3 regions of the Marinobacter sp. bablab_jr003 genome follow, and region 2 is predicted to be linked to each of the others. Evidence: predicted binding sites of a transcription regulator. Region 2 holds the regulator's gene; each other region holds the start of a gene.
What was found. Region 2 encodes sigma-54, which starts transcription at its own class of promoters, with help from an activator protein. Its sites were predicted from a motif close to ANTGGCATNNANNTTGCTNT; they were not measured.

Region 1 (10,408 bases), on a different contig from region 2:
CCGGCTGCAAGCTGGGTTCGAAAACAGAACCAGTGTGCAGGACTGGTGCTGCGCGTAGGCTCCGGGCAAGCCACTTACCACCGTTATGATCCCCGCAAGAAGCAACATCTGATCACCTACGGGGCCCGGATGATTGCCGCCAAGCATCAACCGGAAACCGCCCAGGGCTGGTTATCCACCCGGGAAATCCGGAGCCGCGGCTATTTTGAGGGGGAAGTGAGTGTGCTGAACCTGCTGGCGCACACCTGCTGCCATGAGTTTGCCCATTTGTTGCAGCACAGCGCCGGGCAGCGGCATTACGGCTCGGTGCATAACCGGCATTTCTATGAAGCGCTGGATGAGTTGCACCACAGCGGTGCCGCAAACGCCACCCGGCTATACCTTGCGGAACAGGCCAGCGGCTGCGGGATCGAGCTATCCACCGCGCCCTTTGAATTTCCGAGTCCCACTGCGGAGCATCGGCACTGGCAGGTGGGGGATTCAGTGGTATTCGGCGACGGCAGACGCGAAATTCAAGGCCAGGTGGTGCGCGTTAACCGCAAGACTTGCACCGTGACTGTCAGCCAGCATGCCCGGATCCTTCGTTACCGGGTGCCGCTGTCGCTGCTTCGGCGGGCTGCTGCGGCCTGACTCAGGCGGGTTCCCGGGCCCCGGTGCGAGCAAGCAGGTCCTGTATCTCCGGAAGGCAGGAGCCACAGTTGGTACCACACTTCAGGTGCTCGCCCAGTGCCTCCGGGCTGGCCATGCCCTGCTCAATGGCTTGGGCAATCTGGTGCTCACCCACGCCAAAACAGCTGCAGATAATCGGCCCCGCCGCCTCGCCTTCCACCGTCCCTGCTGCCAGTAACGACCGGCGTTGTTCCGGCCCCAGCTCACCGCTGCCGAAGCAACTGTCCAGCCAGTCCAGATCCGGCATGGTCTGAGCACAGGGTTCAACCAGTAACACGGCATCCAGTCGATCGCCGCTGAGCCAGGCGGCTCGGTAACGCTGCCTGGCGCGGTCCTCCATCACCATTTCCGGTTCCCGGGAAAAACACCCTTGCCCCCAGTCATCCCAGTTCATGTCATGGCCACCGGCGAACCACCAGCTGTGACTGTGGGGCAAGCGCTGGCGGCTCCAGTAGACAAGGGCAGTGGTGTCCAATGAAACATCGCTGGCGTCATTCAACATCAGCCTCGCCTGCCAGCAAGTCACCAGGGGCCGGATTGTCGCCACCCCGTGCTTGCCTTCTGGCTGGCCGGAGATGGGGTCCACAACCGGCCGGATCAGGCTGGAGGCCAGGGCAGCAGAGGCAAACCGGCCATTCCAGTGAATGGGCACAAACACTTCACCGGTACGCTGCCCGGTGCTGGCCCGCACCCGACCAACGTAACCGGCACCGCCCTGCCCACGCAGCAACGCCAGCGCGCCTTCCGTCAGGCCAAAGTTGGCAAGATCCGCCGGGTGCAGCTCAATAAAGGGCTCGCTGCGATGGGCAAGCAGTCTGGGGGCCACGGCCGTTCGGGTCATGGTGTGCCATTGGTCCCGGATTCGCCCGGTATTCACCACCAGTGGATACCGGGGGCTCGGTTGCTGCCCGGGCGGCAAACTGGACACAGGCACCAACCGGGCCCGGCCATCCGGCGTAGGGAACCTGCCGTGCGAAAACAGCCGGCGGGTTTGCATCCAGGCTCCTGGATTACCATCCGTAACCGGCCACTGCACCGGCGCCAGTTCGTCGTACTCCTTGTCACTGAGCTGAGACAACGCCGAAATATTGAACACACGCTCGCCCCCGTTTCCATAACCGGACAACGCAGCATGTTCACGAAAAATATCGGCCGGGGAACGGTAGTCGAAGGCTTGGGCATGGCCAAGGGCCCAGGCAACATCCCGCATAATCTGCCAATCCGGCCGGACCTTCTCCGGCAGGGATAGAAACCGCCGTTGGCGCGAAATGCGACGCTCCGAATTAGTCACCGTTCCATCTTTCTCGCCCCAGCCGGCAGCCGGCAAGAGGATATCGGCAAACTGCGTGGTATCGGTCTGAGCCACACAGTCCGAAACGATCAACGTCTGGCAACGGGACAGTGCCTGGTGAATCCGGTCAGTGTCCGGCAGGCTGACTGCGGGGTTGGTTCCCATTACCCAGAGCACACGGATCTCACCCCGGTGAACCGCCTCGAACAACTCCACGGCTTTATGGCCAGGCCCCTTGGCCATCTGCTCGCTGTGCCAGAAATCCGAGACCCGGAGCATGGCGCCCGGGGTGTCATAATCCATATGGGCTGCCAGGGTATTGGCGAGCCCGCCGACCTCACGACCACCCATGGCATTGGGCTGCCCGGTTAACGAAAACGGGCTCGCACCCGGTAGGCCCACCCGCCCGGTAGCCAGATGGCAGTTAATGATGGCATTGGCTTTGTCGGTACCGGCGACCGACTGATTAATACCCTGGGAAAAAGCGGTCACAGTGCGCCCGGTGTCTGCAAACCACTCATAGAAGCACCGTACATCTTCTGCTGCCAGATCGCAGCCGCTGGCCACCGCTTGCACAGAAGGGGCACAGGACCGGGCGATCGCCAGGGTTTCCTCGAAACCGTTACAGTGCTTTGCAATATAGTCATCCGCCAGCGCTTCATGATCCTGCAGCCAGACCAGCAAGCCGTTGAACAACAGGGTGTCTGTTCCGGGGCGAAGCTGAAGGTGCAGGTCCGCCAGGTCGGTCGTTGCTGTCTTTCTGGGATCGATGACCACCACTCTCCGTCCCTGACGACCTGCCGCACTCATCCGCTGGTACAGCACCGGGTGGGCCCAGGCGGCGTTGCTGCCCGCAAGCACCAGCAAGTCCGCCAGCTCAAGATCCTCGTAGCAGCCCGGGACACAGTCCTCGCCAAAGGCACGCTTGTGGGCCGCAACGGCCGAGGACATGCACAGTCTGGAATTGGTATCCACATGCGGAGTGCCGATAAAGCCCTTGGCCAGCTTGTTGGCAACGTAATAATCCTCCGTGAGCAACTGCCCGGAGAGATAGAAAGCCACCGACTCCGGACCATGCTCCCGCACCGATTCAGAAATGGCCCCGGCTATCCGGTCAATGGCCTCAGCCCACGTCACCTCACGCCCCCCGACCTTTGGCTCCAACAACCGGTTCGGATCCTCCAGCGTCTCGTGCAAGGCAGAGCCCTTGACGCAAAGCCGGCCGCCATTAGCCGGATGCAGGCGATCGCCCCCGACATAGCCGGAGGTGGCCAGCACACCGCAGCCAACACCACAGTAGGGGCAGGTGGTGGCAATAGAGTCCGTTGGAGTGTCGTGGTGTTTCATGCTGTTCCTCGCTTTTAACCAAAAAAACCCGCCTCCCGGGTTCTGTTTCCAGAGCCGGGGGCGGGCTTCGTTGCCTGAGTTGTCTGTCTTTAAAGAAAGCAATTAGGAGGCCAGTGCACGCTTTGATGCCTGTAAGGGCCTTGAATGCCGCATGGTGCGCAGGTTGAAGCCAGGCTGCACCGTTAAAAAGATCCCGTGGAAAGCCTCTCGATTGGTGTTCACCTTGGTGCAATTGTCCATTTTCTGCACCAAAACCACCCCGGCACAGAACCGGGCGCCCCTGCCTGAACGACCAGGGATCCCGCAACCTACTGAAATACATGAATAGTTCCAAATGGCACGGCTTGTGCTGAGTAATTAGTGAACCATCACGACATCACAGCTCTCATTTACAGGCATCGGCGCCTGCTCTCCGGCAACGGAGGCAGGCGCTTTTTTTTGCGCGTCTGGAATGAAAGAACCGAGAGGCATCCCGATGAAGACAGTGAACCATTATGTTCGACCTTTACTGACCGCCACCCTGATCGGTCTGAGTTCCCTGGCCCAGGCCGAGATTGGCCCGGCGGAGAAACCCGACCTGAAGCTTGGCTTCATCAAGCTCACGGATATGGCCCCGCTGGCGGTTGCCTGGGAACAGGGCTACTTCATGGACGAGGGCCTGTTCGTGGAGCTCGAAGCCCAGGCGAACTGGAAGGTGTTGCTGGACCGGGTGATCACCGGCGAACTGGACGGTGCGCATATGCTGGCCGGCCAGCCGCTGGGCGCCTCCATAGGCTATGGCACCCAAGCCGACATCATCACCGCCTTCAGCATGGACCTCAACGGCAACGGCATTACCGTGTCCAACGATGTCTGGGAAGCGATGAAACCGAACCTGGAGATGGAAGGCGAGCGTCTGGCCCACCCGATTTCAGCCAGCGCCCTTAAGCCCGTGGTGGAGCAGACCCGTGCCAATGGCGAGCGCTTCCGCATGGGCATGGTGTTTCCGGTGTCCACCCACAATTACGAACTGCGTTACTGGCTGGCCGCCGGTGGCCTGAATCCCGGCTTCTACGCGCCCCAGCGCGGTGACACCAGCGGCACCCTCGAGGCCGACGTGCACCTTTCCGTAACGCCACCGCCGCAAATGCCGGCCACCATGGAAGCGGGCACCATCCAGGGCTACTGCGTGGGTGAACCCTGGAACCAGCAGGCGGTGTTCAAGGGCATCGGTGTGCCGGTGATTACCGACTACGAAATCTGGCCCAACAACCCGGAAAAGGTATTCGGGGTGACCGAATCCTGGGCGGAGCAATACCCCAACACTCACCTGCGTTTACTGCGGGCGCTGATCCGCGCCGCTTACTGGCTGGACGAAAACCAGAACGCCAACCGGGAAGCCGCCGTGGACATTCTGGCGCGTCCCAGCTACGTGGGGGCCGACAGGGAAGTCATTGCCAACTCCATGACCGGCACCTTCGAGTATGAAAAGGGCGATGTCCGGGAAGTACCGGATTTCAACGTCTTCTTCCGCTACCACGCCACCTACCCCTATCCGTCTGATGCGATCTGGTACCTGAGCCAGATGCGTCGCTGGGGACAGATTCCCGAGGCGAAATCCGACGACTGGTACATGAAGACCGCAGCCCGGGTGTATCGGGGCGATCTTTACGCCGAAGCCGCCCAGTCACTGATCGAGGACGGCCTGATGACCGCCAGTGACTTCCCGGACTTTGCCCAGGAGAACTTTGAACGTCCAATGCAGGGTGAGCTGATTGACGGTGTACCGTTCACTCCGCGCCAACCCAACGCCTACATCGATCGTTTCAGTATCGGCCTGAAAGGGTCAGAGACACCGTGAGGGAGGGCTAAAAATGACTACGTTAAGTGCAAGAATCGGTCAGTCCATGGCCAGTGGCAGCCGCCAGCTGCTTTCCGGTATGCATCCGCGCGAATGGCTCACGCGGGGCAAAGAGCTGCTGTTGCCGCTGGTTGGTATTCTGCTCTTCCTCGGCTTCTGGCACCTGGCCGCACCGCAGGTGGAAACCTCCCTGGGGGCTTTCCCCGGCCCGGTGCAGGTGTGGGAGCAATCCGGACAACTGTGGCAGGAGCACGCCAGCCAGCGGGAGCGGGCCGATAAGTTCATCACCATGCAGGAGGAGCGTAATGCCCGCATTCTGGCCGACAATCCGCAGGCAGACGTCCGCATCCGGGATTACCCGGGCGCGCCCACCTTTCTCGACCAGGTGGTCACCAGCCTGCTGACCGTACTGGCCGGTTTCGCCCTGGCGTCATTGATTGCAGTGCCGTTGGGCATTGTCTTTGGCCTGAACCGGTACTTCCAGGCTGCGGTGAATCCCCTGATACAGATCTTCAAACCGGTCTCTCCGCTGGCCTGGCTGCCGCTGGTGACCATGGTGGTATCGGCTACCTATGTCAGTGACGATCCAATGTTCGAGAAGTCGTTCCTGACCTCGATGATTACGGTCACTCTGTGCAGTCTCTGGCCAACACTGATCAACACCAGCGTTGGAGTGGCAGCGGTAAACCCCGACCTGCTGAACGTCTCCCGGGTACTTCGGCTGTCGTTCTGGACCCATGTTCGCAAGGTGGTTTTGCCTTCGTCGGTGCCGATGATATTTACCGGCTTGAGGGTGTCGTTGGGCATTGCCTGGATGGTGCTGATCGCCGCTGAGATGCTGGCGCAGAGCCCGGGGCTGGGTAAGTTCGTCTGGGATGAGTTCCAGAATGGCAGTAGCCAGTCTTTGAGTCGGATTATGGTGGCGGTGCTGGCCATCGGGTTTATCGGGTTTTTGCTGGATCGGGTAATGCTGTTAATTCAGAAAAAGGTGGCATGGAATGAATAAGACACATCTGGAACTAACCGGAGTCGAGATGGCGTTTGATACGCCGAAAGGACCCTTCGTTGCCCTGGACAATGTGAACCTGAAGATCCAGAAAGGGGAGTTTGTTTCGCTGATCGGCCATTCCGGCTGCGGAAAATCGACGGTGCTGAACATTGTTGCCGGGTTACTGCAGGCCTCCAGGGGTGGCTGTGTGCTGGATGGGCATGAGGTGAATTCGCCCGGCCCCGAGCGGGCGGTGGTGTTTCAGAATCATGCCCTGATGCCCTGGTTAACGGTGTATGAAAACGTGGAACTGGCGGTGCGGCAGGTGTTTCGCAAGTCGATGACCCGGCAGGAGCGCAAGGACTGGATTACCCACAACCTGGAACTGGTGAATATGGCCCACGCCGCCAACAAGCGGCCAGGCGAGATTTCCGGGGGGATGGCGCAGCGGGTGGGCATCGCCCGGGCATTGGCCATGAAACCCAGTGTGTTGCTGATGGATGAGCCGTTCGGGGCACTGGATGCCCTGACACGGGCCCATCTGCAGGATTCGCTGATGGAAATTCAGCAGGAGCTGAACAATACCGTGATCATGATTACCCACGATGTGGACGAGGCGGTGCTGTTGTCCGACCGCATTATCATGATGACCAACGGGCCTGCCGCCACGGTGGGGGAGGATCTGCACATTGATCTGCCAAGGCCTCGCAATCGTGTGGCCCTGGCGGATGATGCCAAATATGTGCATTACCGGCAGGAGGTGTTGTCCTTCCTGTACGAGAAGCAGCGCAAGCTGGAGTCTCTGAACAGTCGCCGCGGCAGCAGTGCAAAACCCGAGGCGCCGGCAGCCAGGCATTCAGCTTCGGCCTGACTTTATGCCGGGGCGGGGCGCCCCGTCCCGGCCTGGTTCAAGTATCAGCTTAAGACCCCTGCCATGGATACCAGGGCCCGGGCGACTTCGGGCAGTCGTTTGCCCTGGTCCATGGCCAGTTTTCGCAGCAGGCGGTGGGCTTCGTCATTGCTGATGTTGCGGTGTTCCATCAACAGCAAGACGGCCTTTTCCTGGGTACGACGATCTTCCAGAGCTTCTTTGGCGCTCTGCAATTCTTCGGACATCTGGCGCAGGCGGCGGGTCTGTTCCTGAACCAGGTCAAAGATGGATCGGCCTGCCTGCTGCCCGACACCTTCCCCGGCCCATGCGTCGGCGGTTCCGGCATCTACACCGTTATCGCAGACCACCAGCACAGGCGTTGGTGAGGCATGCCGTTGTTCCAGCGAGGCCAGCAGGGTTTCCTGGTGAGCCAGGGAATGGCGGGCTTCGGTGTAGCGTTGAACGCAGCGATGGTGAAAGGCGCTCTCCACCGAATCCTCAATCTTCTTCAAATCGTCCATACGGTCGGTCATCAGGTTAAACCAGCGGTCGGCCATCTCGTTATCCAGGGACTTGTAACGCCCGACCGAGACGGCCGTCTGTCGCATCCGCTCGATTTCCAGTTCCCGCGGGTGAGCGCGCAGGGCTTGCCAGAGCGACAGGCTGTCTTCGTTAGCAAAGCCGATAAACACCTCAAAGCACCGTTCCTGTGCTTCAACCAGGTGCATCATGCGCCGGGACAGTGCGTTATCGAAGTGCCCGCTGGAGAATCCCGCCGAGCCTGCGGCCCTCTCCTGACCGCAGTATTCCTTGCCATTCATCACATGCACCATGGCTACCAGCAGGCCGGCGATAGAAGGCTCGGCCACGGTTTCAGCCGCCTCGAAAACCACGGTAATCAGTTGATGAATACTGTCGCAAAACCACTCCGTGGCCTCCGAGACACTGGCCACCTGTTCATTCACTCTCTGCCGTAACCCCGGCAGTTGATCGAGGCTGTGCAAGGCGCTGGCGATGTGCCCGAGCAGAGGGCTGCTGACCGGATGGGTGGTGAGATCCTCCTGAATGTCTGCCAGTGCCTGCCGGAAGGTGGCGGCCAGTTGGTCGTTCTCGCCGGCCATGAAGGTCCGTTCCCGGGCAAAGCGCTGGCAACCGGACCCCAGATAAAGGTTGGTGGCACCACGCTCCCTTTGCAGGCCATGGACCAGGTTGCCAACGCTCTGCACCAACCGCCCCATCTGCAGAAAGTACTCCAGATTACGGATCTCACACTGGCGGGAGGCCATCAGAAATTCCGCAGCAGTCGCTGTCGCGGTCATACGGGGATGGCGTTTGGTGTTCATGGTGCAGCTCCTGGTGTCATTACACAATTTGTTCCTGTCTGCCCGGTATGCAGCAATTTACAGGCCACCCCTTCCGGCCCAATCATCGTGCACCTCGCCCCATCCCGGGGCACCCTTTTCACTCTAACCAGCCCGTCTCCTCCATCGATTTACTGTAACTCATTGAATAATAATGGTATGGAAAGTTGGCACGAAGATCGCTAATCCTTAATCAAGGACGACTGTCCCGGCCATGGAATCAGGCCGGACCATCAGATCATTGTTGTTGGCATTGGTGCCGGACCATCTGTTCTCTTCGGAGAGCATGATGCTCCGGCTTTTTTCGTTGCTGGAGGAGTTCAATTCCATGGAACACACACAGGACAACCCGCTGGTGATCTGCGGCCACGGCATGGTCGCGCAGCGGCTGCTGGAGCAACTGGTAGCCCAGGGGCATCCGTTCAGCCGGATTGTGGTGTTTAACGGTGAGCCCTTCGCTGCCTACAACCGGATCCAGTTGTCGTCATTACTGGCTGATCAGATTCAGGAAACCGATCTGGAACTGAAACCCTGGCAGTGGTTCCGGAAACACAGCATTGAGGTGCACCAGCACGAGCCTGTCACCCATATCGATCCGGGCCAGCGCCAGGTAACAACCGCCTGTGGCCGCATTCAGCCCTACCACACGCTGGTGCTGGCCACCGGAGCGCGCCCCTCCCGCCCTGGCCTCCCAGGTGAAGACCTTGACGGCGTGATGAACTTCCGGGATCTGGCCGACACCCGCACGCTGATCCGGCAGGCTCAGGCACACCGGCGGGCCGTGGTAATCGGCGGAGGGTTTCTGGGACTGGAGGCGGCCGAAGGGCTGCGGGCCCGAGGCATGAAGGTTACGGTTCTGCACCGCAGCGGCCATCTGCTCAACCGCCAGCTGAACCCCATCGCCGGCGACATCCTGAAGCAGAAGTTACAGCAGCGGGGGCTGAGTATCCGAACCGGCACCTCGCCGGTCTCCCTGCTCGGCCGGAATCAGGTCCGCGCCGTGGAACTGAGTGACGGCACGGTACTGGCCACTGACCTGGTAGTTATTGCCACCGGCATTGAACCCAACAAGGGATTGGCAGCTGACGCCGGCCTCAACTGTGACCGGGGTATTCGAGTCAATCCAAACCTGATGACGTCCAACCCGCATATCTACGCACTGGGTGAGTGCTGTCAGTTTCAGGAGCACACCTTTGGCCTGGTCGAACCCGGTTACGAGCAGGCCCGAATCCTGGCACAGCATCTTTGCCAGGTACCGGGAGCCAGAGCGTTTGAGCCCGGAGAAGTGGCCACCCGCCTGAAGATCAGTGATCTGGCCATTTTTTCCTGCGGCCGCATAGCCCCGGGCGAGCATACCGAAATCATTGAATGGCAGGACCGAACCCACGCGGTCTACGGCCAACTGCTGCTGGATGGCAGCCGGCTGGCCGGCGCCATCCTGCTGGGCGATACCGCCAACGGGCCCTGGTACAGCGAACTGATTCGTTCCGGCGCCGATGTCTCCCGCTACCGGGACACCATCGCTTTCGGCAAAACCTATTGCGACGCAGCGGCCTGATAGGCTGCCAAGAGAGAGGACAACACCATGAGCAAACAAACCCTGATTGTGATCGGCAACGGCATGGTTGGCCATCACTTCCTGGAGCAATTCACCCAGTCGCCGGCTGCCGGGAGTTTTAACATTCTGGTGTTCGGGGAAGAGAAGCAACTGGCCTACGACCGGGTGCACCTGTCGGAGTACTTCAGTGGCTCCACCCATGCCGACCTGGCCATGGGCACGGCAGACTGGTATAGGGAACAGGGCATTGACCTTCGCCTGAATGAGCCGGTTACCGCCATCGACCGTGACGCCCGGGTGATAACCACCGCCAAGGGCGTATATCCCTATGACGAACTGGTACTGGCCACCGGCTCCTATCCGTTTGTACCGCCGATTGAAGGCAACGACCGGGACGGATGCTTTGTGTACCGCACCCTGGACGACCTGGACGCCATTCAGGCCAGCGCCCAGTCTGCAAAAACCGGCGTGGTGGTGGGCGGC
Region 2 (10,408 bases):
AGGGCCAGCTGACCGGCGGTGCCCTGAAAGACCTGGAAGCCCTGACCGGCAGCTCCATCCCCATGACCAACCAGGCCACGGCGGTGGAGCTGGATATTGACTGGCCTGGTGGCCCCAATGATATCGGCCTGAGTGCGCTCAGCGGGGAAGTCAGCGTGCGGCTGGACGATGGCGTGATCCTGGAGCAGAACAACTCGGCCCAATTGTTCCGGGTCTTCAACCTGCTGAACACCGACACCCTGTGGCGCCGTCTGCGCCTGGACTTTTCCGACCTGTACGAGCGGGGCGTGGCCTTTGATGCCATTTCCGGCAAGGCCCGCATCAGTGACGGGCTGGTTACCATGGACCCGGAGCTGCAACTGGTGGGCCCGTCCGGTGCCTTCAAGATCAACGGCACCACCAACATGGCCGATGAAAGCCTGGATATGCGACTGGTGGTGGTGTTACCGGTTACCCAGAACCTGCCCCTGGCTGCCATACTGATGGGAGCCAGTGCGCCGATTGGTGGCGCCCTGTTTGTGCTGGACAAGATCCTTGGCGACCCCTTGAGCAAACTGACCAGCGCCACCTACAGTGTCACCGGTAGCTGGAGCGAACCCGAAGTTGATCTGCGCAGTGTGTTTGATACTGCTGAACAGTAAGGAGGGAAGGATGACACAGGTAGCCGCCATACAGATGGTCAGCAGCCACGATGTTGCAGCCAACCTGGACGAAGCCGGGCGCTTGCTGGCCGAAGCCGCAGGGCAGGGCGCGAAGGTGGCCGTGCTTCCCGAGAACTTTGCCGTACTGGCCACGGGGAAGATGCGTGGCTGCGGTGAGCAGGAGGCCGGGCCGGAACCGGTCATCCGCCGTTTCCTGGCTGACCAGGCCCGGCAAAACAAACTCTGGATTGTCGGCGGCTCCCTGCCGCTGGCGAACCGGCCTGACGGCAGCGATATTCCGGACCGGGTGCGGGCCAGTTGCCTGGTGTATGACGACCAGGGCCACGAAGTCGCCCGCTATGACAAAATCCACCTGTTCGATGCCATGGTGGACGATGCCCACGGCCAGTACCGGGAGTCAGACAGCTTCGAGCCCGGGCAGCAGGTGGTTACCGTGGATACGCCGGCGGGCAGGCTGGGGCTGGCAATCTGCTACGACCTGCGCTTCCCGGAGCTGTTCCGGGCGCTACGGGAGCAAGGGGCAGACTGGGTATGCCTGCCCAGCGCCTTCACCTGGCAAACTGGTGATGCCCACTGGCATGCCCTGATTCGCGCCCGGGCCATCGAGAACCAGGTATGGGTGGTTGCAGCGGGGCAGGGTGGCCAGAACAGCGAACGCCGCAAAACCTACGGCCATAGCTTGATTTGTGATCCCTGGGGCGAGGTGGTCTGCGAACTAGAGCAGGGCCCCGGAGTGGTGCTGGCAGACCTGGACCTGGAGCGGCTGGAACAGCTGAGAACCCGCATGCCGGTGTGGCAGCACCGGCGTTTGTAAAGTGGTGGGGCGCTGCGCCCCGCCGTGATTACTGCTGCTCGGCGTCGTCGATCCATTCCCGCAGGGCGCGGAACAGTTTTCGGGACTGGCCGGTATTCTTCTCTTTCTCCACATCCTTGCGGGCGTTGCGCACCAGGTTGCGCAGGTGCTGCACCTCGGCGGTCGGGCAGTAGTCAATAAACTCGCCCACGACCTTGTCGCCCTCGGCAATCATCCGGTCGCGCCAGCGCTCGGCCAGGTGGTGCCGGCGCGTGTGTTCCTCGCTGCCGGCGTGGAAGGCGTCAATGGCCCGGCTCACCGCTTCAGGGTCATCTTCCTGGCGGATCACCTTGCCGATGTATTGCAGGTGCCGGCGCCGGGCTTCGCGCTGGTTAATCCGGCGTGATTCCACAATGGCGGCTTTCAGGGTTTCGCTGATGGTCAGCGAGGCCAGTTGTTCATCGCTCAGGTCCAGCATGCGTTTGCCCAGTTCCTGCAGGGCGTGCATTTCCCGTTTGAGCTGGGATTTACTGGGGCCGAAATCTTCCTCGAACTGGTCTTCGTGTTGGTCTGTCATGGCAATTAGGCTTGTTTGTCAGGCGTAGAAAAGGGTGGCCAATCCCAGGAAGGCCATGAAACCGACAACATCGGTTACCGTTGTCAGGATAACGCTGCCGGCCAGCGCCGGGTCAATGTTCCGGGATTTCAGGAACAGGGGCAACACAGTGCCCACCAGGGCCGCTGCTACCAGGTTGATCACCAGGGCAGCGGCAATCACCGCACCAATCAGCCAGTCGTTGAACCAGAGCACCGCGGCTGTCGCCACCACCAGGGCCCATAACAGGCCGTTGAGTACGCCGGAGAGAAACTCCCGGTTCAGCAGCCAGCCTACGTTGGCGCCGCTGATCTGGCCCACGGCCATGCCGCGGATAACCAGGGTCAGGGTCTGGCTGCCGGCAATGCCGCCCATGCTGGCCACGATAGGCATCAGTACCGCCAGGGCCACCACCTTGGAGATGGTTTCTTCAAACAGGCCGATGACTGCCGAGGCGGTAAAGGCGGTAATCAGGTTTACGCCCAGCCAGACCGCCCGCCGCTTGGTGGTTTTCATCACCGGGGCAAAGGTGTCTTCGTCTTCATCCAGGCCGGCCATGCTCATCAGGGAATGGTCGGCGTCGTCCCGGATAACGTCGACCACGTCATCGATGGTGATCCGGCCCAGCAGCCGATTGGTTTCATCCACCACCGGCGCAGAGATCAGGTCGTAGCGCTCGAACAGGGTGGCAACCTTGGTGTCGGACAGGGTGACGTGAATCGGCTCTATGTCGGTATCCATAACCTCCCGCACGGTTGCGCCGGGATTGGATACCAGCATGCGGGTAATGGGCAGAATACCGATAAATTCGTCGCGCCGGCTGACCACAATCAGGCTGTCGGTCATCGGCGGCAGGGTACGGTGCCGGCGCAGGTACCGCAGAACAACGTCAATGGTGATGTCCGGGCGCACCGTCACCGTATCGGTGTTCATCAGGCCACCGGCGGTGTCTTCCGGGTAGGAGAGTACTTCCTCTACCCGCTGCCGGTCCTGCTCGTCCATGGTATCCAGGACTTCCTGGATCACCGTATCCGGCAACTGCTGCAGCAAGTCGGCCAGGTCGTCCGATTCGAAGTCTTCCAGCAGGTTGGCCAGTTCCTGGGCGTTGAACTCGCTCAGGAAGTCGGCCCGGATGTCGTCCGACATGTACTGGAGGACTTCACCTTCCAGTTGCTTGTCGACCAGCTTCCACAGCAAAACCCGCTGCCGTGGCGGGGAAGATTCCAGCAGGTGGGCAATATCACTGGGGCTCAGGCCGCCATTCAGGATGCGCGCTACCTGTTTGAGGGCACCACTGTCGAGGGCCTCACTGAGGGAGCGAAGCCGCTGTCGGGCCTGACTTTTTTCCAGAATGTCGGTCATGAAACCACCTGCGATCAGAAAACCTTTGTATTATAGCGGAGTTAGGTTACACAGGTGAGGAAGACTTGTAGGTGAATTACGAAGTTTTATTCACCCTCGCCGAAATAGTCGTCGATCAGTGCAACCAGGGCGTCAATGGCTTCCTGTTCGTCCGGGCCATCGGCGGCCAGCTCCACTTCGGTGCCTTGGCTGGCGGCCAGCATCATCACCTGCATGATGTTGCGGGCATCCACTTCCCGGCCCTTGGCCTTCAGGGTGATCTTGCTGTCAAACCGGGAGGCGGTGGTCACCAGCTTGTTGGTCGCCCGGGCGTGCAGCCCGAGCTTGTTGATGATGGTGATGGGGCGGCAGATCATGGCGGCTCAGATCTCCCCCCGGGCTTGCAGGTGGGGCAGCTCGGTGTGGCGCACCTGCACGTTGCGGTACTGCGTGCGAAAGTAATCTCCCAGCTGCTCGCACACATACACCGACCGGTGCTGGCCACCGGTACAGCCGATGGAAATGGTCATATAGCTGCGATTGCTGTCGGCGAAGGACGGTAGCCAGGTGTTCAGGAAGCCGGTGAGGTCGTCCACCATTTGCCCGGTCAGGGGTTCCCGCTCCAGGAAATCGATTACCGGCTGGTCGGTACCGGTGTGCTGGCGCAGGCTGGTGTCCCAGTACGGATTGGGCAGGCAGCGCACGTCAAACACATAATCGGAATCCACCGGCACGCCGTGCTTGAAACCGAATGACTGGAACAGCAGGGCGATTTCCTGTTCCTTGCGGCCGGCCACCCGCTGTTTCACCATGTCGCGTAATTCGTACATGGACAGGCCGGTGGTGTTGATATACAGGTCGGCCAGCTTCGACAGCGGTTCCAGCAGCTGTTTCTCGTTGCTGATGGCTTCGCGCAGGGAGGTCTTGTCGTCGCTCAGGGGGTGCTTGCGCCGGGTGGCGTGGAACCGCTGCAGCAGGGATTGCTCGTCGGCATCCAGGAAGATGATTTCGATCTCGATCCCGGTATCACCCAGCCGCTGGTAGATGTCCTCGAAATTGGCCAGTTCACCGGACAGGTTGCGGGCATCGATACTGACCGCCATTTTCTTCAGGCGGCCGGGGGCCTCGTGGGCCACGGCTTCCCGGGTGAGGGGAAACAGCAGGCCGATGGGCAGGTTGTCTATGCAATAGAATCCCAGGTCTTCCAGTACGTGCAGTGCCGTACTTTTGCCCGACCCGGACCGGCCACTGACGATGATCAGCTTCATGGTTAGGCTTCTCCCGTACTTTGACAGCCCTCGGTTACTGGCTGTCGGTGGTCATGCCCTTATACAGGGAGTCGGCATCCTGGCATTTGCGCAGGCGCTCACAGAATGCGCTGTCGTTGAAACGTTCGGCAAGCTGGCTCAACAGCTCCAGGTGCTCGCTGGTGGCTTCTTTGGGCACAACCAGGGCGAACACCAGGTCTACCGGCTGGTTGTCGATGGCATCGAAGTCCACCGGCTCGGCCAGGGTCATCAACACTCCGATTACCCGATCCAGGCCTTCCAGGCGGCAGTGGGGTATGGCGATACCCTGCCCGATACCTGTGCTGCCAAGACGCTCCCGGGACACCAGGTTGTTGAAGATGTCGTTATCGTTGAGAGTCTCGTCCTGATAGTGAATCCGCTCGGCAATAAACTCCAACACCCGTTTCTTGCTGGACGCCGGTACCTGGCACAGCGTCAGTGCCGGGGCCAGGATGTTGTCGATGGTCAGGGATGTATCGCTCATGGATTAACTGTGAACCCGTAAAAAAAAGGCTGCGGCCGGTAGCCCTGCCGCAGCTCGTTCGATTGAATTACCCGGTAGCCTGCGCCTGAAGGCGCTTAGCCGTTACCGTGCATCCGGTCTACGTTCTTTTCCTTGTGCTTGAGGATCTGGCGGTCAAGCTTGTCCACCAGGGCATCGATTGCCGCGTACATATCCTCGTTTTCAGCCTTTGCGTGAATCTCGCCACCAATTACGTGGAGGGTAGCTTCAGCCATCTGGCGAACTTTCTCAACTTCCAGCGTCACCTGACAGTTACTGATGTGGTCAAAGTGGCGCTCAAGCTTCTCGAACTTGGTGTTGACGTAATCCTTCAGTGCAGGGGTCAGTTCTACGTGATGGCCTGAAATGTTGAGTTGCATTGGCGTCTCCTGTTGTCATCATGCCGGCGTTCCGCCGGACTGAGTACCAGGGCTTCGTGCCCCGGTGAATATTGGTAAACGATTGCCGGTAAAGGCTTAAACCAGTCGCTTGCGTTCGTTCGAAGGAGGTATGTGCATGGCCTCCCGATACTTGGCCACGGTGCGCCGGGCCACGTTGATACCCTGTTCCCCTAGCATGGCCGCAATTTTGCTGTCGCTCAACGGCTTTTTCGGGGTTTCCTCTGCAATCAGTTTCCTGATCATGGCACGAATTGCCGTAGAGGAACACTCCCCGCCTTCGGCGGTGCCCACGTGGCTGGAGAAGAAATACTTCAGCTCGAAGATGCCCCGGGGTGTGTGCATGTACTTCTGGGTGGTTACCCGGGAGATGGTGGACTCATGCATCTCCACGGCCTGGGCGATGTCCGACAGGATCAGGGGCTTCATGGCCTCCTCACCCTGGTCCAGGAAGCCCTGCTGGTGCTCGACAATGCGGGTGGCCACTTTCAGCAGGGTTTCGTTGCGGCTCTGCAGACTCTTGATAAACCACTTGGCTTCCTGCAGCTGGTCGCGCAGGTAAGTGTTGTCGGCGCTGCTGTCGGCCCGGCGAATCAGCGAGGCGTAACTGGCGTTCACCCGGATGCGCGGAGCAATTTCCGGGTTCAGTTCCACCCGCCACCGGCCTTCATGCTTGCGCACGATCACATCGGGGATTACGTAGTCGGTATCACCGTGATCAATCACATCCCCCGGTTTCGGGTTCAGGCTGGTAATCAGGGCCAGGACTTCCCGCAACTGGTCTTCCTTCAGCCGGCTGCGGCGCAGCAGCTGCGCGTAGTCACGGTTGCCCAGCAGGTGCAGGAACTGGGTGACAACCTGGCGCGCCTGGCGCAGCCAGGGGGTGTCCGGTGGCAGCTGGTTCAGCTGGATCAGCAGGCATTCCTGAAGGTCCCGGGCAAACACACCCGGGGGGTCGAAATGCTGCAGCCGGTGCAGCACGGCTTCTACCTCATCCAGGTCCAGTGGGTCTTCATCGCTGTCTTCACGCAGGCCGGCGTGGATTTCGTCCAGCGGCGAGGTGAGATAGCCCCGGTCGTCCACGGCGTCCATCAGGGCGTGCGCGATGGCCTGGTCCCGTTCGCTCAGGGGGGTGAGGTTCAGCTGCCATTCCAGGTGATCCCGCAGGGTTTCCGTAGGGGAGTTGCGGGTTTCGAAGTCCGAGTCGTTCTCGTCGTCGTCTTTCGGAGTGCTGGCCGGGGCGGTTTGGTAGATGTCTTCCCAGGCGGTATCGACCGGCAGGTCGTCAGGAATGGTGTCGGTAATGTCGTTTTCCGAGTTCCAGTCCGGCCCGTTTTCGGATTCGTCCCAGTCGTTGCTGCTTTCCGGGGCGTTGTCATCCTGGGCGCTGGCGGTTTCGTTGTGCTGGTCGTCAGAACTTTGCTGTTCGGTGGTGTCGTCCGGGCCGTGGTCGTCGTCCTCGGCGGTTTCCAGCATGGGGTTGGAGTCCAGCGCCTGCTGGATTTCCTGCTGGAGATCGAGGGTAGAAAGCTGCAACAGGCGGATGGCCTGCTGCAACTGGGGCGTCATGGTCAGGCTCTGGCCCAGTTTTAGCTGTAACGAGGCTTTCATAACCATGGCTTTAGATCCATAACAGACTGGTATCCCGGTAAAAAATCGAATTTCCTTGCAAGATCTTTGCCGAGTTTACTTGTTACCGTTCTGCAACACAATCAGACCTCGGTGAAAGGGCGGGGCGCTCCGCTTAAAGGCGGAATTCGTCCCCCAGATACACCTCTTTTACCTGCTGGTTGGCGAGGATGGCCTCGGAGTTGCCGGAGGCAATGATGTGGCCGCCGGACACAATGTAGGCGTTCTCACAGATGTCCAGGGTTTCCCGCACGTTATGGTCGGTAATCAGTACGCCAATGCCCTTATCCCGCAGGTGCCGGATAATGTGTTTGATGTCGCTGACGGAAATGGGGTCTACCCCGGCGAAGGGCTCGTCCAACAGGATGAAGGCAGGCTCCATGGCCAGGGCCCGGGCAATTTCCACCCGGCGACGTTCGCCACCGGACAGGGCCATGCCGAGGCTGTCCCGGATATGGGTGATGTGGAATTCTTCCAGCAGCTCTTCCAGCTTGGCTTCCCGGTCGGCCCGGTTCAGGCCCTTGCGGGTTTCCAGGATGGCCATGATGTTGTCCCGCACGGTGAGTTTGCGGAATACCGAGGCTTCCTGGGGCAGGTAACCGATGCCCTTACGGGCGCGGCCGTGCATGGGCAGCGGAGTGATGTCCTGGCTGTCGATGGTGATGCGGCCCCGGTCTGCCGGCACCAGGCCTACGATCATGTAAAAGCAGGTGGTTTTGCCTGCGCCATTAGGGCCCAGCAGGCCGACGATTTCTCCGGAGCGGATCTCCAGGGAAACATCCAGGACCACTTTTTTCTGCTTGTAGCTTTTGGCCAGATTACTGGCCCTGAGTACTGCCATCAGAACCTTCCCCGTTACTGGACTGGCCGGTGTTACGCGGCTGGATGACCATTTCGACCCGGCCGGAACCGCCGGTTTCTGTATTGCCGCCCTCGGCGGTGACCACCCGGCTGACCGTATTGTAATGAATAACATCACCCTTGAAGGTGTTGCCCGCCTGTTCGATGACGGCCTGGCGCTCGAAGGTCAGCTGGTTGTCTTTCGCGGCCCAGGTAATGTTCAGGGCGCTGGCATTGGTCATGCCTTCGCCTTCCCGGGAGGGCTGGCGGTAATGGGCGGGTGATCCACTGGCTTCAATGCGGCTCAGGCCCTGGTCGTCCCGGTACAGCACCGCCCGCTGGGCTTCCAGCCGGGTGCTGCCCTGCACCAGTTCCACGTCGCCGGTGTAGGTGGCCACGCCGGCGCTGTCATCCAGCCGGGCGGAGTCGGCACTCACCTGGATGGGGGTGTTCGAGTCCATATCAAAGGCCATCGCCGGGGCGGCCAGCATCAGCGCGGCAGCCAGCAGCGCCGGCGGATAAAAACGGAGCTTACCTAACGGTTTCATATTGCCCTTCCACCCGGGAGTTGAGTTCCAGTATGCGTTGATCAATCCAGGCCTTCATGCCGGTGGCCTGGGTGGTACCGAACGGCTCGGTAATGGTTACCGGCAGGTCGGTGAATACGGTGCCTTCGTTGTTGTCCAGGGTCAGCGCTTCCGTGGCCAGCGTGGCCCGGGAGTCGCCGCTGGTGCGCAGTACGGTCACGTTACCTTCCAGGTGCATCAGCCCCTGAGACTGCAGCAGGCTACCTGCATCGGCTTCAATTATCCACGGTTCGGCCTCACCCTCGCCGAACAGGCGGGCGCTCGGGTCTGTCATCCTGGCGCTGCTGTCGTGATCGAACTGCTCGATGCGGGGGCTGGTCATGTGGATTTCCAGGGTGCCCTGTTCATTCCAGGCCCGGTAGTCGGCGCCCACCACGAAGCCGTCCGGCTCGGCGGGGCCCCGAAGCTGTGCCGCTTCGGGATCGGGTACCGGTGGCTCGCCGCTTTGCCACATCAGGTAAATCGTGGCGGCAACCGTAGCCGCCAGGGCCAGGGTGCGCAGCCAGGGTTTGCCGGCCTGTGAGGAAAAGAACCGCCGGATCATGCCCGGTCGTCCTGTGATTCGGCCAGGTAGGGGGCCAGGGTGTTTTCCAGCTGGCCCTGGGCCCAGAGAATCAGTTCGCAGGCTTCGCGCACGGCGCCCTGACCGCCCGCTGCCTGCGTGCAGTAGTCGGCATGCTGACGGACCAGCCAGTGGCCGTTGGGCACGCTGATGCCAAGGCCCGCGTACTGCAGGGCAGGGAGGTCCGGCAGGTCATCGCCCATGTAGCCGATTTGCCCGGCGGTAATGTCCATGTCAGCCGCCAGTTCCTGCAAGGCCACCCGCTTGTCTTCCCGGCCCTGCATCAGATGGCTGATGCCCAGGTCGTTCATGCGCTTTTCGGTGAGCGGCGAGCGCCTGCCGGTAATCACCGCCACGGTAATGCCGGCGTGCATCAGCTGTTTCAGGCCCAGGCCATCCAGGATGTTGAAGGTTTTCAGCTCGTCGCCGCCGGCGCTGAAGTACAGGCGGCCATCACTCATAATGCCGTCTACGTCAAAGGCCACCAGGCGGATGGCGGCGGCCTTGGCTTTCAGTGCGTCGTTCCACTGGTTTTGCAGGGGGTGAACCATGCCGGTCATTCAGATAACCCCCGCGCGCAGCAGGTCGTGCATGTTGATGGCGCCGGTCAGCTGGCCGTTTTCATCGGTGACCGGCAGGGCGTTGATCTTCAGTTCTTCCATCATGTTCAGGGCTTCGGCGGCCAGGTGGTCGGCGCGGATGGTTTTGCCGTGGCGGGTCATGACATCCCGGATGACAGTGGTGTGCACATCCACGGATTTATCCAGGGTACGGCGCAGGTCACCATCGGTGAAGATGCCGGTCAGTTCGCCCTTTGTATTCACTACCGTGGTCATACCCAGACCCTTGCGGGTGATTTCCAGCAGCGCGGTGCTGAGGCTGACATCTTCGGTGACTTTCGGAATCGCATCGCCGGAATGCATGATGTCGGAGACCCGCAGCAGCAAGCGCCGGCCCAGGCTGCCGCCGGGGTGGGAGAACGCGAAGTCTTCCGCGCTGAAGCCGCGGGCTTCCAGCAGGGCCACGGCCAGGGCATCGCCCATCACCAGGGTGGCGGTGGTACTGGAGGTGGGGGCCAGGCCCAGGGGGCAGGCTTCAATAGCCACGCTGACATCCAGGTTGGCAATGGCCTCCTTGGCCAGGACCGAGTTGGGGTTGCCAGTCATGCTGATCAGCGGAGCACCCATGCGCTTGATCAGGGGCAGGATGG
Region 3 (10,408 bases), on a different contig from region 2:
GTTCCGGAAAACCAGATGAGCCTGCGGGTCGGCATGGAGCACCAGAGCGGCTGGGACAACTATCTGGTGACTACCTACGTCGATGAGATGTGTGTGAGCGCGGGATGCAACAACACGGCCACCGAACTGGACGAGACCGAATCCCTGTTCCTGGTCGACTTCATCAGCCGTTACGCGCTGACCGCCAGTGCCGATGTCTTCCTGAAAGTGGACAACCTGTTCGATGAACAGCAAATTGTTTCACGTTTGCCCGATGGCGCCAGGCCAAACATGCCACGTACCGCTTCGCTGGGGATCAGCGTTAATTTCTGATCAACAACCCAAGGCCAACTGATCGGCGGCGAGTTCGCCTTTGCATTCCCTCTCTGTCATAGCCCTGGTTTCCAGCCGGGGTTTTCTGGCTATGAGAGACCTAACAACCTAATCCCGACAGACTGCCAGACGACTCCACGTGCGCGTCGGTGCGCCCCTTTTTCAGGAATTGATTATTGCCAGATAGCTATGTACCCAGAAACTTCAGATGAGCTCTATTCAGAGCGGGGCAGACAAAAAAATGGGCAGATGAATATCTGCCCTAAAAACCTGAGTACTTCGTTAACTCGCAAGAACTATATCAAGCTAAACTGAACTCTAACTGAATTTTCCGATTGTTTTTTGATCGCAATGTTTCCCGTACCAGTGCCCTAATCAAGTGGTAAGCTTATTCAAGAACCCGCCATGCGGTCAAAATGCATATTGTAACCTCGCACGCACTTCATCTCCGCTAGCGCCATTGGCTTCTTCGCCATCCATGTAGCTCATTCCAAGTCGAACATTCTTGTTGGCGTAATAGTTAACGCCCAGTGTTGTCTGCTCGCCGTCGGTCGTGGCCAGCCCCACATCACTGTATTTTCCGTCGCCATCCTCAAAGCGGGCAACAACTTCCCAGGCCCCTTTGGGTGATGCCGGTTTTACCCGCTTGAATGCTCCGGCTTTGTAAGGGCGGCTTTCGCCGGTGATGATCCAGCCAAGTTGTACGTAATAACCATCAACATCCACCTGGCCTTCTTCGGAATCGAAATATTCGGCCTGGGCATGGAAGGGCCCGGAAGCGCCGGCGAGTTCCAGATTAAACGTGTCGACCTCCTCGGCCTGAGTGTCGGCGTCACGCGTGGTATAGCCCGCACCAAGATGAGCAACCAGATTATTCGTTTGAATCGGTGCAAACGTGCCCCGTGCGGTTACTGCCGTGTTATTGAAGTCGTCGCTGCCATCGCCGTCTGCCTCGAAATAGCCGATACCGTAGGTCCAGTTGCTGCCCTTGCCGCTGAGCTGGATGCCACCGCTGCGACCGGGGGCATAACGCTCGGTCATGGCAGATCGCTCAAGCGCTGAGATGTCTTTTGAGCTCGTTAATTCTTCCAGGCCGAATGGCTCTTTCTGCTTACCAATAGTCACGGTTGCAGCTGAGCCAAATCCCAGGTAGCGAATGTACAGGTCCTCAGCGGTCCCGCCGGCGTTGCCTTTATCATCACTACTCTCAGCCACGTTGAACTGGGCTTTGTACGCCCAGTCGCCAAAGTGGCCCTTGGCGTAGAGGCGTGCCCGGCGCACGTCGAAATCGGTAGTGTCACCTTTGTCGTCAGACTGCGTGGCGTCGTAATCCCATTGAAGGCGCCCGCCGAGCTGAAAAGACGCAGAGTTATCCGACACTTTCACTTTGATACCGCTGTCGGTATCGATCACAAGGTCTTCGCCGCTGGTCGTAACGGTTCCGGCCTGTGCAGCAGAAGCGGCAGAAATCGCCAAAGCCAAGCCCAAATATTTCTTGCTCATGATCTGTCTCACCTTTTTCGGTTTGGTTGTGTGTGTTGAAGCGCGATTAAAGTCTATTTGGCAAAGATTACAGAATGGTTACAGAGAATGCATCAAAACAGGGCGCTGGTCCGGGCCGGTGACAGGTTCTGGGGCGCTAGGTGTTGCGGTCGTTTTTCGGGGGCAAGCTCAGAATGTGCCGATTTGTCTCTATAATTATGATAAACAAGAATAAATAAGATGTGGCAAGACTTTTGCTGAATCATATTTGGAGCAATGAAACCCAACCGAAGGTATCCATTATGAAGAAGCAGTTTTTCACCAAATCCGGATTTATCAGTATCACTTTGCTTGCAGCACTTCAGGCTGCGCCCGCCATTGTTAGCGCTGACGTCAGCTCAAATGTGAGCGCCAGCAGCAACTATCTGTTCCGGGGCGTCACCCAGACAGACGGGGCTGCGGCTGTCCAGGGAGGGTTGGATTATGAGCATGCGTCGGGCTTCTACGCCGGTGGTTGGGGTTCCAATGTCGATTTTGGTGACGGCACCAGCTATGAGCTTGACCTTTATGCCGGATTCTCCGGCTCTGTGGAAGAACTGGGTTATGACGTTGGGTACATTTATTATGCGTATCCTGACGCGCCGGACTCCATCGACTTCGGCGAACTGTACGGCGAGATCAGTTATGGCATTGCGGCCATCGGCCTGGCCTACACGATCAACAGCGACACCAGTGGTGATGGGGTGTTCGTGCAGGGGGATGCCTATTACTACGCCTCTGTTGGGGTGCCTCTGGAGGACAGCTACAGTGCCGGTGTGACGCTTGGCTATTACGACTTCGCTGATGACGGCAAGGCTTCTGTCGGCGAGGCAAGTTATTCACACGTCGCCGCCAACGTTACAAAGGATGCGGGAAACTTCGGTTCTTTCAGTGTTAACGTGGAGTACGCGGACATTGAGTCAACCGACGAGCTTGGCTCTGTCAACTCGGATGATCCGAAGTTCTGGCTGGGTTGGAGCAGGAGTTTCTGATCGGCCAAGTGATCACAAGCAATTCAGATCCAGAATAAAAAGCCGGCCCAAATGACGGGCCGGTTTTTATTTATCATGCAAGAACCCACCATCGTGCGCCTGCCTTGACGCCCGGTGACTCGACATCCTCGCCCTTACCTCTGCCCCCCCCTGCCGCCAAAGCTCATTTCTTATCCGGTGCCTGAATTTCAAACTGTATTAAAGGTTTGTCTGTAAGGTCGTTCCAGATTCCCACGCAAAAATGCTGACTCACTGACCTCAGTCAAACAGCCAGGATGATACTGAATGAACAAACGATTGTTGTTGTGCGCGATGATAGTTCCGGGAGCCTTGGCCGTCTCTCCTATGGTGTCGGCCCAGGCAAAAGAGAGTGTGTCGCTGAAAGAATATCAGCAGGCCAAATCCAGCCAGGCTGTTTCCCTGAACCAGGCCATGGTGATGGCTTTCGAGAATAGCCCGGTATTGGCTTTGAGGCGGGCCGCGGTCTCGATACAGCAGGGACAGCTTGATCATGCCAGCCGCTGGGCGCCGAGCAATCCAGAGTTTGAGTTGGGGGCCCGTCAGGCCCCGGATCAGGCCGACGAGTCCCTGGAATATGGGGTGAGGGTTACTCAGGAGATCTGGATGGGTAATCGCGGCGACCTTGGGCAGTCGCGTGCCCGGAGTAATCTCACGTCCCGGCAACAGGAGCTTGAATACCTGAAGGTAGCCACCAAGGCGCGGGTGCGGGCCGCCTATTTCCGGATACTGCTGGCTCAGAAAGAGTTGGAAACCGCAACCCGTGCCGTTGAACTTATGCAACGCACCAAAGACCTGGTTGAAATGTCCGTAAAACAGGGTAAACAAACCCGGATTGATCTCAATACCGCAGTCATTGGGCTTGCCAGGGCCCGGAATCAAAAAGCCTCGGCGGAACAAAAGCTCGAGCAATCAAAAATTGACCTTACCGAAGTGCTCGGGGTGTCCCCCTCCGATGCCGTTGGGGTGACCGGCGAGCTTGATGTGACGCTCGAAGACCTGCCTCCGACCAGCCAGCTTGTCGAGATGGCACAGAGTCAGAGAGCGGACCTGAAAGCGGCGGCCGCCAGAATTGCAGCGGATGAATCTGGCCTTGAAGTTGCGAAAAGCCTGACGATTCCAAATCTGAAAGTCTTCGGATTTTATGATCGTGAGGAAGGCTCCAACCTTTTCGGTGCAGGGGTGTCGATGCCTTTGACCGTTTTTCATGATTATTCCGGTGAGCAGAGACAAGCTGCTGCGCGGCTGAAAACCTCCGAGCTTGAGGCAGAGGCCTTGCGCCTGGCTACAGAGCGTCAGGTTGTGTCAGCTGTGGCCCGGTACGAATCCACCGCCGTTCGGCTGCGCCAGATGAACGAGTCGATCCTGGAGCGTTCAGAGGAAACATTACAGTTGATGCAGAAAGCACTTCGGGCGGGCAAGGTCGGTGCCTCGGATGTTCTGGCGGCACAGGACAATCTCCTGTCGGTAAGGCAGGAATACGTTCAGGCGCAGAATGATTATATCGATGCCGTCCGGGCGCTGGAGATAAGCACAGGAGGTGCTCTGTCGATGTCAGCCGGTTCCTGAGGGTATGAAACTCAAAATTGACCGTTCTCTTAGTACCGTTCTCTAAATATTGAGGGTGAATGAATGATTCGCAATCTGAAGATACTGTTAATAGTTGTCGGCGCTCTGAGCTTGCAGCAGGCATACGCTGCCGGAGAAGCCGAGGGTGACCAGCACGAAAATGAAGAAGCCGAGCATGCCGGAGAGGAAAACCAGTCCCGCCAGATCCATCTGACGCCGGAGCAGACAGAGTTACTGTCGATTCAGACTGTGGCGGCTGCCAAGGGGCGCGCTGGCGCAATTGTTACGGCACCTGCCGAGATTCAGTATGTGCCGGACCGCGTGGCCGAGGTTGGTCCGCTGCTGGAGGGAAAACTGACAGGGTTGGCGGTTGATCTGGGGGATCGTGTCAATAAGGGGCAGTTACTGGCAACCCTGAACAGTGTGGAGCTGGCCCGGATTCGCTCCCGGTTAATCTCGCTGGAGGCCCGCAAAGAAGCGGCCGAGTCTGACTACAATCGTGAAAGGGAGTTGCAGGGACAGGGTATTTCCAGTGAAGAAGAGTTCCTGGATGCCAAGGCTGCCTTTCTTGAAACAAAAGCGGAGTACGATTCCGTGCGGGAACAACTGGCGGTTTACGGCAGCGAGTCGTCAGGTGACAGTGGGGGGCTGGCGCAATACGCGCTCCGCTCACCCATTGAGGGGCGTGTCGAGCAGATGCATGTTCGTCTGGGGCAAACGCTGAGTCCGTCGGATACGCCTTTCATCGTGGCGGATGCCTCGGTGTTGTGGGCCATTCTTCAGGTGTCCGAATCCGATATTGACCAGATTTCAACGGGAGACGAGGTTCAGATTTCCTCCAGGGATTCAAGTTCTGACCGGTTTCACAGTGGGCAGGTATCCTGGGTGTCGAGCATGCTCGATGAAAAGACCCGCACCATCCCGGTTCGCGTTGTGCTGGAGTCTCCCAGAGGCGACCTTCGCCCGAATACCTATGCCACGGCCAGAATCATGACGGAATCGGAGGCCTCACTGCCGCTGGTTCCGGATGATGCGGTTCAAACCATTGGCGATGACTCCGTTGTGTTTGTTCCGGGCGATGAGAAAGGGGCTTACAAGGCGGTTCCCGTCACGCTTGGCAAGGAGGCAAACGACTGGATCGAGATCAAGTCCGGCATTAGCGCAAACACGGAAGTGGTTTCAGTAGGCGCTTTTGATCTGATGTCGGCCATTACCGCCAGTGGCCGCAGCGCCGCTCACGGACACTAAACCCCGGGGGGAGCATGATCAACGCAATTGTGAATTATGCGCTGAACAATCGTCTGATGACGCTTGTTTTTGCTATCGCCGTGATCGTTGCCGGCGTATTTTCATTTCAAAAACTGCCGGTGGATGCGTTTCCGGACGCGACGCCGACCATGGTTCAGGTGTTTACCACCAGTCCTGGTCTGTCGCCGGTTGATATCGAAACGCTGATTTCCTATCCCGTTGAGATCAGCATGTATGGAATTCCCAAGCTGGAAAAAGTGCAGAGCACGTCGATTTTCGGGTTGTCGCGGGTGACCATCTATTTCGAAGATGGCACCGATATCTACTTCGCCAGGCGGCTGGTAAACGAACGGCTTTCCGAGGCCAAGCGCCAGATTCCCGAAGGGATGGGGCAGCCGGAACTCGGGCCCATAGCGAGCGGTCTTGGGCGCATCCTGATGTATTCCCTGGAAGCTGAGGATAAGGATCAATACAGCCTGCAGGAAATCCGCACGATCCAGGACTGGATTGTCAAGCCCCAGCTCAGAACCGTTCCGGGTGTAACCGGTGTGCTGTCCATCGGCGGCGAGGTAAAACAGTATCAGGTCAATATCGATGCGCAGAAGCTTCAGGCAAGGAACCTGACAGTGTCTGACGTTCGCGGCGCCCTCACCCAGAATAATCGGAACGTCGGCGCCTCTTTCATTACGCGAGGAGGTGAAGAGTATATAGTTCGCGGCTACGGTTGGGTTAATTCAGGTACCGAGGGCATCGAGGACATCCAGAACATCATTGTGTCCAAGAGTGAGGGAGAGTCTCCTATTTATGTCAGGGATGTGGCAGAGGTTAGCCTTGGACCGGCAATTCGCCGCGGCGCGGAGGTGTCCTCGGGCGAGGAGTCCGTGGGCGGCTACGTGATGAAGCTGATCGGAACCAACACCAGTCAGGTACTCGAGGACGTCAACGCAAAAATCGATGATCTGAACAAGTCACTTCCCGAAGGGCTGAAAATAGAGGCTTATTACTCCCAGGCGGAGTTGGTGGACAAGGCCATAGGCACTGTCGAGAAAGCATTACTTGAGGGCTCGGTTCTGGTGCTGGTGTTCCTCTATCTGTTCCTCGGAAATATACGTTCCACACTGATCGTGGTGGCGACCTTGCCGTTGTCTGTGCTTTTCGCATTCATTGCGATGCGGATTTCGGGCCTGTCCGCCAATCTGATGAGTCTGGGGGGGCTGGCTATCGGCATCGGTATGATGGTGGACGGCGCCGTTGTGATGATAGAGAACATCTTCCGACATCTGGAAGAACGATCAGAGGAAAAGGTCAGTGTTCTGAGGCTTGTAGGTGAATCTGCCCGGGAAGTGGCTCGTCCGATTGTGTTTGCCATTGGCATCATTATTATCGTTTTTCTGCCGCTGTTTACGCTGCAGGGCGTTGAGGGCAAGCTGTTTTCGCCCATGGCCTACACCATCAGTTTTGCGTTGATCGGTGCGCTGTTACTCGCGTTGACGTTGGTGCCGGTTCTGGCCTCGCTGTCATTCAAGATGGGTGGACAACACAAAGAGCCGAAGCTGGTTCTGTTCCTGAACCGGCTATACAAGCCGGTGGTGAATACTGTCGTCAAAGCCCCTAAAATTGTAATGGGCGTGGCCGTCATTGCCTTTGCCGGCAGTCTCCTGCTGTTTCCCTATCTCGGGAGCGAGTTCGTGCCCACGCTCAGGGAAGGCACGTTCCAGATTCGCTCGACACTGCCTCCTGGAGCCAGTCTTGAATCCGCCATCAAGTATGGCAAACGGATTCAGTCCGTTGTCGATGAATTTCCAGAGGTCACCGGCACCTATGCCAGGATCGGTCGTGCCGAGGTGGGCGGTGATCCTGAACCCGTGAACGTTGTCGCGACGCTCGTCAATCTGAAGCCTCTGGATCAGTGGCGAGAAGATGTGAGCTATGAGGACCTTCAGAGCCGGATTGCGGAGTCTTTGGATGAGCGGGTTCCCGGGCTTGCCAACAATCTGTCACAACCGATTCAGCTCAGAACCGACGAACTCCTCTCAGGCGTTCAGGCGCAACTGGTTGCCAGCATTTTCGGCGACGACCTCGACGAGTTGGGCCGGATCGGCAAGGAAGTGGCGGCCCTGGCGAATGATGTGCCGGGGGCAACGGATGTGCGCGCTCAGCAGAGCGCAGGTAAAAAACAGATCGTTATTCGCCCCGACCGTGAAGTGCTGGCGCAGTTTGGCATCAGCATTGATAACCTGATGAGTACGGTCGAAACCGGGATTGGCGGTAAAGGCGCGGGGCTGGTCTTCGACGGTGTCCGGCGATTTGAGATCTTCGCCCGGCTGCAAGAGTCCTATCGCGGGTCCATCGATGAAATCAGAAAGCTTCCCCTCCGGGGTAATAGTGGCGAGCTCATCCCGCTTTCACGGGTGGCCGATGTTGAAATGTACGCTGGCCCCAAGAAAATTTCGCGCTCCAATGCCAGTCGGCGACAGTACGTGCAGATGAACGTACGTGGTCGCGATATGGGCGGTGTTGTTCAGGATTTGCGCAAGCGGATCGAGGAGCAAGTGGTCATGCCGCCGGGGTATTTCGTGGAGTTCGGCGGTCAGTTTGAGAACCAGGAAAGGGCCATGGCTCGGCTTGCGATCGTTGTGCCCATTACCCTGGCGCTTATTTTCCTGCTTCTTTTCTCGGCATTCAGTAGTCTGCGCTATGCGGTGCTGATCTTCATGAATGTGCCCTTTGCGATTACCGGTGGCATTGTCGCGCTGTTTGTGACGGGGCTTTACCTCTCTGTGCCCGCTGCCGTGGGATTCATCGCGGTGTTTGGTGTGGCCGTACTTAACGGCGTGGTGATGGTGAGTTACATCAACCAGTTGCGGGACGAAGGCTACGAAGTCATTGAAGCAGTCAAGCTGGGTGCTCAACGCCGTTTGCGGCCGGTTCTGATGACCGCCTCTGTGGCTATTCTGGGGCTGATTCCCCTGCTGCTGGCCGATGGCATTGGCTCTAATGTCCAACGGCCACTGGCAACGGTTGTGGTTGGCGGTCTGATCACTTCAACGCTGCTGACGCTGGTGGTGTTGCCCAGTGTGTACCAGTGGTTTGCATCTGAACGTCGTGACGTTTCAGTCTGATAGTCAGGAGACGGTTTATGTATGAAATAAAAGCGTATGTCAGAGAAGTGATGGCAGGGCATGTGGTTGATGCTCTGGCCAAAGTTAAGGGGGTGGCAAGTATTGCTGTCGTGTCTCTCAGCGAATTTGGTCATCTGGTCGGCGATGAGTCGCCTCTGGAGAAAGTGAAGATGGTCAAGCTGGAAGTAGACGTAGCGACCGATGATGTCGCTGGTGAAGTTGTGGAACTCATTGTCAGAACGGGCAGAACCCAGGAAGGGCACCCGGGTGACGGCAAGGTGCTTGTATCCCGCCTGGTTCGGGCTGTTCGTATCGACGATGGTGCGACCGACGAGAGCGCACTTCAACCGGCATCAAACCAGCGCTTTTCCTAGATTGGATGGCGGCATCGTGGCCATGAGTCGCGATGCCGCTTCTCCCCGCCCTTATTGAGGAGCACTTTCAAGTTCCCTGAGCTAATGCCTTCCAAATTCAAGTTCATTTCAACCTTTTCACTTACTATCTCCACCTCTACCTACCTTGTCATGGGCGTCTCGCCCCCATGAATTGTGGCTAACAACCCCTTCGGGAGAAAGTCGATGAAGGCAAGCAAGCACTCGCCCAGGGCGTTGCTGTGTTCAGTACTATTGTCTATTCCTCTGTTCGGTCAAGCGGAGACTGTGAATTGGACAAATTGGCTCACTGGCCAGATAAGCAAGCATCCGGATGTCATGGCGGCGACAGAGCAGGCGGCAGCCCGGGATGCGGATGCTGAGGCAAGCGAACAACCGCTGTATAACCCGGAGCTGTCTGTTGGAGCAGACAGAACGGGCAGTGAAAACAACTTTGAGGCAGGGCTATCACAAACGATCGATTGGTCTGATCAACAGGGTGCGCTAAAGGACAAGGCAAAGCTGATCAGGCTTTCCGCTGAAGCTGATTTGAACGAGGCGGTTTTGGCACAAACGTCCGAGTCGCTGTTTGCGCTTGTCGAGTGGCGCGCGGCGACGCGTGCCGAAGAAATTGCGGAATCCCAGCAACACCGTCTGGATGCCTTGCTGGAGCAGGTTGAGCAACGCCAGCAGGCGGGCGACCTGGGGAGTACCGATGCAGAGCTGCTTTTTTTAAGCCTTTCTCAGCAGCTCAGTGAACTCGCCCAGGCAAAGGCTGCGGTTGATCAGGCGCAAGCCCGGGTCAGAGAGCTTCTGCCGGATTGGCGGCCTCAGGATGGGGGGATCCCCGGGCACATTTGGCCGGCTCTTGCTTCCAGGGTCGATAACGACAATTTGCTGGATCATCCGTCAATTGCTGCTGCCCGCGCGAGGTGGCAGGTGTTGCGGAGCGAAGCCGAGGTGGTCAGTCGCAGAGCGGCGGCATCTCCCACGGTCGGGCTGAGCGGAGGGCGTGATGGCGGTGAGAACCTGGTTGGCCTGACGTTCTCGATCCCTCTGAATGTCCGTAATAACTACCGTGCCGAAATCCAGGCTGCCAACCGACGATCATTAGAGGCCGAGGCTCGGTTTCAGGCACTTTATCGGAAGCAGCAGTATGATCTGGCGGGCGCCCGAGCTGCCTGGAAGCGATACGACACCCAACTTCGTCGATGGACAGAACTCTCCCAGGGGCGTGTACAGCGAAGTGCTGATT

Region 1: H3Z84_RS13130 (CmpA/NrtA family ABC transporter substrate-binding protein) is a predicted target of sigma-54. The motif match lies at 3,641-3,660, and genes of this name have one in related genera.
Region 3: H3Z84_RS01930 (TorF family putative porin) is a predicted target of sigma-54. The motif match lies at 2,036-2,055, and genes of this name have one in related genera.

The regions. Positions count from the first base shown of each region.
Region 1 is NZ_JADARC010000119.1:187,074-197,481, reverse strand. It holds gene H3Z84_RS13140 (hypothetical protein) at 1-630, shown strand, start outside; gene H3Z84_RS13135 (nitrate reductase) at 632-3,307, opposite strand; gene H3Z84_RS13130 (CmpA/NrtA family ABC transporter substrate-binding protein) at 3,783-5,147, shown strand; gene H3Z84_RS13125 (ABC transporter permease) at 5,161-6,153, shown strand; gene H3Z84_RS13120 (ABC transporter ATP-binding protein) at 6,146-7,006, shown strand; gene H3Z84_RS13115 (nitrate regulatory protein) at 7,051-8,349, opposite strand; gene H3Z84_RS13110 (NAD(P)/FAD-dependent oxidoreductase) at 8,696-9,925, shown strand; gene nirB (nitrite reductase large subunit NirB) at 9,953-10,408, shown strand, end outside.
Region 2 is NZ_JADARC010000095.1:24,562-34,969, forward strand. It holds gene H3Z84_RS08610 (YhdP family protein) at 1-641, shown strand, start outside; gene H3Z84_RS08615 (carbon-nitrogen hydrolase family protein) at 652-1,476, shown strand; gene yjgA (ribosome biogenesis factor YjgA) at 1,505-2,032, opposite strand; gene mgtE (magnesium transporter) at 2,051-3,412, opposite strand; gene H3Z84_RS08630 (HPr family phosphocarrier protein) at 3,499-3,768, opposite strand; gene rapZ (RNase adapter RapZ) at 3,775-4,659, opposite strand; gene ptsN (PTS IIA-like nitrogen regulatory protein PtsN) at 4,694-5,164, opposite strand; gene hpf (ribosome hibernation promoting factor) at 5,260-5,562, opposite strand; gene H3Z84_RS08650 (RNA polymerase factor sigma-54) at 5,659-7,191, opposite strand; gene lptB (LPS export ABC transporter ATP-binding protein) at 7,325-8,050, opposite strand; gene lptA (lipopolysaccharide transport periplasmic protein LptA) at 8,028-8,597, opposite strand; gene lptC (LPS export ABC transporter periplasmic protein LptC) at 8,581-9,180, opposite strand; gene H3Z84_RS08670 (KdsC family phosphatase) at 9,177-9,758, opposite strand; gene H3Z84_RS08675 (KpsF/GutQ family sugar-phosphate isomerase) at 9,759-10,408, opposite strand, start outside.
Region 3 is NZ_JADARC010000033.1:14,950-25,357, forward strand. It holds gene H3Z84_RS01920 (TonB-dependent receptor family protein) at 1-312, shown strand, start outside; gene H3Z84_RS01925 (OprO/OprP family phosphate-selective porin) at 724-1,815, opposite strand; gene H3Z84_RS01930 (TorF family putative porin) at 2,097-2,825, shown strand; gene H3Z84_RS01935 (TolC family protein) at 3,111-4,412, shown strand; gene H3Z84_RS01940 (efflux RND transporter periplasmic adaptor subunit) at 4,476-5,660, shown strand; gene H3Z84_RS01945 (efflux RND transporter permease subunit) at 5,675-8,782, shown strand; gene H3Z84_RS01950 (P-II family nitrogen regulator) at 8,800-9,156, shown strand; gene H3Z84_RS01955 (TolC family protein) at 9,361-10,408, shown strand, end outside.